2 linked regions of the Magnetofaba australis IT-1 genome follow. The protein of the gene in region 1 binds, or shares a complex with, the protein of each later gene. Links are inferred from orthologs where the notes say so. Each region holds a gene or a part of one and is shown on either strand. Other genes may lie near its edges.

Evidence for each region. Proteins that work in one complex are often made in the same cells at the same time.
Region 2: the proteins of dnaB (region 1) and dnaG are in contact, whole or in part, in a crystal structure (PDB 2R6A), measured with the Geobacillus stearothermophilus proteins. The link is inferred for Magnetofaba australis IT-1 from one-to-one orthologs. Residues at the interface, in WP_033016901.1 of Geobacillus stearothermophilus: Ser13, Glu15, Ala16, Gln18, Glu91, Leu92, Asp94, Ala95, Val96, Pro97, Thr98, Ala99, Ala100, Asn101, Tyr104, Tyr105, Ile108; in WP_049624496.1 of Geobacillus stearothermophilus: Lys456, Leu457, Leu458, Pro459, Ala460, Asn463, Ala464, Leu467, Leu535, Leu536, Ile537, Ala538, Gln544, Glu545, Asp548, Tyr549, His552.

The regions. Positions count from the first base shown.
Region 1 is NZ_LVJN01000020.1:117,223-122,257, forward strand. What follows is about bases 1,039-3,858. They hold dnaB (replicative DNA helicase), read left to right. Parts: upstream 1,039-1,652; coding sequence 1,653-3,065; downstream 3,066-3,858. Other genes in these bases: radC (RadC family protein), read right to left, coding at 1,039-1,558; MAIT1_RS12820 (LysR family transcriptional regulator), read right to left, coding at 3,398-3,858. In the rest of the region: MAIT1_RS12805 (tetratricopeptide repeat protein), read left to right, coding at 1-809; more of radC, read right to left, coding at 827-1,038; more of MAIT1_RS12820, read right to left, coding at 3,859-4,273; MAIT1_RS12825 (cysteine hydrolase family protein), read left to right, coding at 4,926-5,035. UniProt on the Escherichia coli protein: The main replicative DNA helicase, it participates in initiation and elongation during chromosome replication. Travels ahead of the DNA replisome, separating dsDNA into templates for DNA synthesis.
Region 2 is NZ_LVJN01000015.1:432,302-435,185, forward strand. It holds dnaG (DNA primase), read left to right. Parts: upstream 1-429; coding sequence 430-2,340; downstream 2,341-2,884. Other genes in the region: MAIT1_RS04210 (GatB/YqeY domain-containing protein), read left to right, coding at 1-347; rpoD (RNA polymerase sigma factor RpoD), read left to right, coding at 2,469-2,884. UniProt on the Escherichia coli protein: RNA polymerase that catalyzes the synthesis of short RNA molecules used as primers for DNA polymerase during DNA replication.

The DNA.
Region 1 (5,035 bases):
GCGGCGGACTGGCGTGGGACCAGGCCAGCGCCTGGCGCGATAATGAGACCATCGTGCGCCGCTCCATCGCCGCCACGCCGGGCAACCCGTGGCTGCACTATCTGCTGGCGCAGGATCTGCGTTCACAAAAACGCTATGACGAGGCGGTCCCCGAGTTCGAGCGCGCCGTTGCGCTGTATGAACCGTTTGATGAGGCGCATCTGGCGTTTGGCCGCATGCTGATGAAAATGAAGCGCGAGGAGCAGGCGCGCGAGCACTTCGACAAAGCGATTCAGTACGCCGACGAACCGGCGCGCATGCGCGATAAGGTCGCGGGCGAGTTGGGTTGTGTGGGCCACACCGACGACGCCGTGGCGCTGCTGGAGCAGGCGCTCAAGGAGGATCCCACGCTCTCCATGGCGCGTTTGCGTCTGGGCATCACCCTGGCCATGTCCGGGCGTTATATGGAGGCGTTGCCGCATCTGCGCCAGGCGCATAAGGAGATGCCGGATTCCATCCTGCCGCCCTACCATCTGGGGCGCTTGATGAACCGGGTGAAGGCGCCGCGCGAGGCGCTGGGGCTGCTGACGCCGCTATTGGATCAAGCGCCAGAGGACGCCAATATCCAGACCGAGGTTGCGTTGGCGCTGGCGCGTCTGGGCGATCGCCAGAGTGCGCAGCGGCATGTGGATGCGGCGCTGAAAATCGATCCCGAACATGCGCTGGCGAATAAGTTGGACGCGCTGCTTAATGGCCGTCCCATCGAGCCGCTGATGTTGAGCAAGCCGGAGCTGCCGCCGCGCGACCTGCTGCAAGACGAAGCGGAATAGGCGTCCGGCGGCGGGGATTACAGTCGCCGCAGGCCGTCGGCGCGGGGCAGCATGCCGTTCTGGGCAAAGCTGTAGCTGCTCTCGCCGGCCACGATGACGTGGTCGAGCAGGCGCACCTCGATCCCCTCCAGCACCCGATGCAGCCGCGCGGTGAGGCTGATGTCATCCTTGGAGGGTTTGGCCGCGCCCGAGGGGTGGTTGTGGGAGAGGATGACGCTGGCGGCGCGGTGGCGCACCACCTCTTCGACCACCTGGCGCGGATGCACGGCGGTCTGTTTGACCGTGCCTTCGGAGATCAGGGCGGGAAACAGCAGCCGATTCTGCGTATCCAGACACAGCACGTAAAACACCTCTTCGGTGCGTCCGGCCATCATGGGAACGAGGATTTTGGCGGCGGCTTCAGGTTGATCCAGACGCGCTTTGTCATGGGTTGCCTTATCGTGCAGATAGCGCCGCGTGAGCGCCGGGATCAGGCTCAAAAACGCCGCCGCGCCCTGGCCCATCCCCTCCACGCTGGCCAGATCGCCGGGGTCGGCGTCCAGCACCGCGGCAAAGCTACCGAACCGTTTGAGCAGCGCATGGGCGATGACATTGGTATCGCGGCGCGGCAGGGCGGTGAACAGCGCCAGCTCCAGCGCTTGATGATCCTCAAAGCCGTCCAGACCCTCGAGCAGAAAGCGTTTGCGCAAGCGTTCGCGATGGCCATGATGGGGGTGCGACTTATCAGCTTTCTTATTGTCGTCAGCCATAGCGGGTCAAGCGGTTTGATGGTTCAATGAGACGTTTATCAGCCCGGATCTTTCGCGCCTCAACACTAGCGCATAACCAGTTCGTGAGAAACCCATGAGCGAAGCACCCGCCCAGCTGAACACTTTCGACGGCGCCGCCAACGACCCCGACGCGCCGCCGCGCCGTCCGGCGTGGTCGCGGGAGGCCGAGCAGTCGGTGCTGGGGGCGATCATGCTGGACAACGGCGTGATGGACCAGATCGCCGACCTGCTCACGCCGGATGACTTTTACATGGGGGCGCATAAGGTGATCTTCGCCTCCATGCTGGAGTCGTTCGAGCGCGGCGAAGTGGTGGATGTGGTGCTGCTCAAGGATCGTTTGGAGAAGAGCGGCGAGCTGGAGGGGGTGGGCGGTCCCGCCTATCTGGCGGAGATCCTCAACACCGTGCCCACCGCCGCCAACGCCAAATCCTATGCGCGTTTGGTGCACGACAAATCGATTCTGCGCGCGCTGTCGGCGGAGGCGGTGAGCATTGTTGAGCAGGTGCAGGCGGGCGACCGCCGCGTGGAGGATGTGCTCGACGAGGCCGAACAGCGCATCTTCCAGGTCTCCGAGGGCTCCAGCACCCGCCGCGCCAGTTATCATGGCGTCAAGGATGTGCTGCCGGCGGTGTTCGAGAAGGTCGAAGCGTTGATGGACGATTCGCGCTCGGTCACCGGCGTGTCCACCGGCTTCCTCGATCTGGATAAGAAGCTGGCCGGATTGCAGCCGTCGGACCTGCTGATTCTGGCCGGACGTCCGGCCATGGGCAAGACCGCGCTGGCCATGAACATCGCCGCCAACGCCGCGCTGGATCATGAGGAGCCGGTGGCGGTGTTCTCCCTGGAGATGTCCAAGGAACAGTTGGTGATGCGTCTGCTGGCCTCGGAGTCGCGCATCGACGCCCAGCGCCTGCGCACCGGCCACATGCAGGGGGATGACTACCAGAAGCTCACCGAGGCCGCCGACCGTCTGGCCAAGGCCCCCATCTACATCGACGATACGCCCGCAGTGAGCATCACGGCGATGCGCGCCAAGTGTCGGCGTCTCAAGCGCGAGCGCGGCATCAAGCTGATTGTGGTGGACTATCTGCAGCTCATGCGCGGCGCCACCAATGTGGATAACCGGGTGTTGGAGATTTCGCAGATCAGTCAGGGTTTGAAGGCCATCGCCAAAGAGCTGAATGTGCCGGTGATCTCCCTGTCGCAGCTGTCGCGGACGGTGGAGAGTCGCACCGACAAGCGCCCCATCCTCTCGGACCTGCGTGAATCAGGCTCCATCGAACAGGACGCCGACGTGGTGATGTTCGTGTTCCGCGAGGAGTACTACAAGCAGGACAACCCGGATCTGAAAGGGCGCGCCGAGTTGATTGTGGCCAAACAGCGGAATGGTCCCACCGGCACGGTGATGCTCACCTTCCTCAATGAACACACCCGCTTTGAGAACTTCGCCAGCGAAGCCATGGGCGGGGCGTGGTCGGGGCCGTAATCGCCAAAGTGGCGCGAGACAAAGTTGGATCTTGGTGGTTTTGACGATGGAGGATATCGAGGGCTGCGCCCTCGAGCTCCCAAGGTCAAACGCCAAACCGTGATTCGGGCCATCCATGGCCCTCACCCTACGGGCTCGCTGCGCGAGTCCGATTCGGCATTCCTGCCGAATCGTGGGTCCGCCCCACACCCTGCTGGGGGCGCGGCCCCCAGACCCCGCCGCCGACCAGTCGGCGGCCAATAGTCAGCGCAAGCTTCACCTGTGTCACGCAAACATCGGTCGTTCTGTGCAATTTTGGTTCTGCATGGCGATAGCAATGCAGCTTGGCGTATTCAATTTTCAGATTTCTCAACAATATTATCGGACGTCAGAAAATCCGACTGATGGAAACTCTCAACAATCCACTGACTCACCACCCGCCCGCGCGGCTCATCGCGCAGATGCGGCTGCGCCAGCAGCCACGCCTCACGCCGAATCGCTAACGCTTCCACCGTCATGTTCGGGTCAGTTTCCCATTTGCGCGCAAACGCCTGCGGCAGAATCGCGCTGGCGCGTCCGCCGCCCAGGGCGCGATCAATCACATTCAAATCGGCGGTTTGTAGTCGCGCGGGAGGGAGTTCCGACATCCCCTGTAACGCCTGCATCTCCGGCGTTTGCGCCAGCTCCGGCGGATAGGCGCACAGGTAGTCGCCCGGGCGCGGCGCGCGCTGAGGGCGAATCAGGCAGAAACCCGCCTCGCCCAGTTTGCGCATGGTGAAATTGCCCCGTTGCGGGCGTCCCAATCGGATGGCGAAATCGGTCTCCCAGCGCGCAAAATCGGCGTTGGCGTTGGCGCTCTCCAGGGTCAGGATCAGGCCGGGATGGGTGGTCAATAGCGCATCCAACGCGGGCGCCAGCACCTGTTCGGCGATGGTCGGCGTGGCCGACAGTCGCACGCGGCCTGTGATGGCCAGTCCATCCGCCTCCACGCTCTCCACCGCCTGGGCGCAGCGCGCCATGATCGCCGCCTGGGCCAGCATCTCCTGCCCGCGCGGCGTGGGACGCCGTTTGGCGTCTACGGCGTCGAACAGCGCATAGCCCAGCGCGCGCTCCAGCCGCTTGATGCGCCGCGCCACGGTGGTCTCATCCAGGCGCAAACGCTGGGCGGCGCGGGCGTACGAGCCCGCCTGCGCCACCGCCAGTGCGATTCGCAAATCATCCCAGTTCATAGAGTCGTCGCAAAACAGAAAGAGACGGTTGAAGCGAGAAGATATCGAGGGCTGCGCCCTCGAGCTCCCAAATTCACAAGCCAAACCGTGATTCGGGCCATCCATGGCCCTCACCCTTCGGGCTCGCTATCGCGAGTCCGATTCGGCAATCCTGCCGAATCGTGGGCGCCGCCCCACACCCCGCTTAAGGGTCATATAGTCGCTAGCATCCAAAAGTGAACATATGGGCGCTGGAAGATATCGAGGGCTGCGCCCTCGAGCTCCCAAGACCAACAGCCACACCGTGGGCTCCGCCCACACCCGCTGGGGGCGCGGCCCCCAGACCCCGCCGCCGACCAGTCGGCGGCCAAGAGTCAGTGCAAGCCGGGCCTACGTCACGCAAACATTGCGTGTTTGGATATGTGTCATTCTGAATTCAAGCGACTATAAACCCTTAAGAATCCCGCCGCCGACCAGTCGGCGGCCAAGAGTCAGCGCAAGCTCACCCCGCGTCACGCAAACATTGGCCGTTTTGTGCGGTTTTTTCGCATAGCTTAAGATTACATTAAATCCTGCGTTTTTGCAGCCAATGGCGGCATAATTCCGGCTATTCTGCAACATGCTGCGCACGCTATAACACAGGGAGAGTCCATTCCAACCCAGGAGATCTCCCATGAGCGAACCGAAAACGCTGTTTGAACTGACTGGCGGAACCCCGCCGCCCGCCGACTTCGCCAACGCCAGTCTGGTGTTGATCGACTTTCAGAATGATTACTTCGCCGG
Region 2 (2,884 bases), on another replicon or contig:
ATGAGGAGAAGTCCGGCGGCAAAGCGATGACGGAAGCCGACGCCATTCGCGTGGTGCGCGCGCAGATCAAGCAGCGTCGCGACTCCGCAGAGGCGTTCCGCAACGCCGGCCGCGAAGAGTCCGCCGACAAGGAGCTGGGCGAGATCGCGGTGCTGGAAGAGTATCTGCCGCCAGCCCTCTCCGAAGAGCAGATGAGCGCCATCGTCGACGCCGCCATCGCCGCCGCCGGGGCAGCCTCCATCAAGGAGATGGGCAAGGTGATGGGCCAGCTCAAAGGCTCGGTGCCGGAAGGGGCCGATATGGGCGCCCTGTCGGCGCTGGTGAAAAAGCGTCTGGCGGGCGCGTAAGACACTGTGTCCCCCTCTTCGGGGGCGGATGGCGCGCGCCTGGCGGGAGTTGTTGCGCACACTATCCGGTTAAGAGGGGCATATGGCGCGATTCGATGACAACTTCCTGTTGGCCCTGCGCGAGCGGGTGGACCTGGTGGCGGTCATCGAGCGCGTCACGCCGCTGAAAAAACGCGGCGCCAACTGGTTGGGACTCTGCCCGTTCCACCAGGAGAAATCCCCCTCATTCAATGTGCGGCCCGATAAGGGCTTCTATAAATGCTTCGGTTGCGGCGCCCACGGCGACGCCATCGACTTTGTCATGCAGGCGCGGGGATTGCCGTTCCCGGAGGCGGTGGAGGCGCTGGCCATGGAGGCGGGGATGCCCCTGCCGGAGCCGGACCAGCCCAACCCGCAGCGCGATCGCGAACGCCAGGAGCGCGACCGTCTGCTGCTGCTGCTGGCCGAGGCCAAAGGCTACTTTCGCCGCCAACTGCACGAACCGGCGGGGGAGCGCGCGCGGCGCTATCTGCACGGGCGCGGGCTGTCGGCGGACACCATAGCGCGGTTTGAGATCGGTTATGCGCCGCCGGGCTGGCGCAATCTGCTGGATCGTTTGGGCGGCGGAGAAGCGGCGGTTGTCGCGTTGGAGCAAGCAGGGCTGGTGGTGCGCAAGGAGGAGGGCAACGTCTACGACCGCTTCCGCGACCGCATCATCTTCCCCATCCACGACCAGCGCGGGCGCTGCGTAGGGTTTGGCGGGCGGTTGTTGGGCGACGGCAAGCCCAAGTACATCAACTCGCCGGAGACGCGGCTGTACAGCAAGAGCGAGATTCTGTACGGCATGAATATCGCCCAGGAGCAGTTGGCGCGCCATCCGCGCCTGCTGGTCACCGAAGGGTATATGGACGCCATCGCCATCGCCGAGCGCGGCGTGCTGCCGGTGACCGCCACCCTGGGCACGGCAGTGACTGAACAGCATATGCGGCTGATCTGGAGCCGCGCCAAGCAGGTGGTGTTCTGCTTCGATGGCGACAACGCCGGACGCAAGGCCGCCTGGCGCGCCCTGGAGCGGGTGATGGATGGCCTGCAGGCCGATCGTCATGCGCGCTTTCTGTTTCTGCCCGAGGGCGAGGATCCCGACTCGCTGGTGCGGCGCGAGGGCGAAGCGGCGTTTATGACGCGGCTGGATGACGCCGATACGCCGGTGGATCTGCTGGTGCGGGGGCTGGCCGAGGATCTGGATCTGGCGGCGCCGGAGGGGCGCGCGGCGCTCAGTCACCGGGCGCGGCCTCTGCTGGAGCAGGTGGCCGATCCGCTGCTGCGCGAATTGATGGCCGAGGAGTTGGGCGCGCGTCTGGGCGGTTTAACCGCCGGGCAGGTGCTGCGCGGCGAGCGCGCCCAGCGCAGCGGCGGCTGGCCAGATCGTTCAGGCGGCGGACGCGGGGCGTGGCGCGACCGACCCGCAGGCGGCGGGCGTGGGGAGTGGCGTGATCGGAATCAAAGCGGCGCGCCCATGGGGCAGCCCCCTCAATGGCGTCGACGCGACAGCGCGCAGGGCGCCGATGGCGGGCGCGATCACGATCAGGCGCTCATGGGGCTGCTGCTCAAACACCCCCGTTTGACGCTGGAGCATGAAGAGGATTTGGCCAAGCTGCGGTTGAAAAATCCTCAACTTCAGCAGCTTTTGACCGAACTGTTGGAGAGGGGCTTTCATCGCGATCCCGCCGATGAGGGGCCCTGGTCCTTCGACGGCATGGACGATGCGCTGCGCCAGTTGGCCAAGCGCATAACGCAAAACGAAGAGGCGGAGTTGGAGTCGCAAGCCTCGGAGTTGCGCGGTTGCCTGCTCACCATGATCGAGCGCGGCATCCAGCGGGAGTACGACCAGCTCATGGCTGGACTGGCCCACGCGGCCAACGACCAGGTCAACGCCATGATGAGTCGTATGAGCGTGCTCAAGCAGGAGATCACCAGCCTGCAACAGCGCCGTGGAGATGGACGCTACCTGTAGTGTAGGGCGGCGCGCCCAACCGGATTAATTGACGATTTGGCGTGACGGCGTTGCGATCTCTTCGCTTCGACGTCGCCAGGAAAGCTTGTTAGATGCTCATGACCGACAGCCAACGGAACGCCAGAAACATGTCCCAGGAAGAGACCAAGCTTGACCACATGAAACAGCTCATTGCGCGCGGCAAGGAGCGGGGATTTCTGACCTACGATGAGGTCAATGACGTGCTGCCGGAGGACATCAGCTCCGGCGATCAGATCGAAGACGTCATGGGCGTGCTCGACGGCATGGGCATCAATTTGGTGGAGTCCGATGACGACGATGAGACGCCGCGCAAGAGCGGCGGGCGCCCGCGTTCGAGCAGTTTGGGCGATCTGGAGGAGATCTCCAGCGACGATGATGAAAGCGAAGATGACAACTTCGAAGAGGGCGGCTCCGGGCGCAGCGAGTCGGGCATCGAAGATATCGACCTGGGCAAGACCGACGATCCGGTGCGCATGTACCTGCGGGAGATGGGCTCGGTGGAGCTGCTCACCCGCGAAGGCGA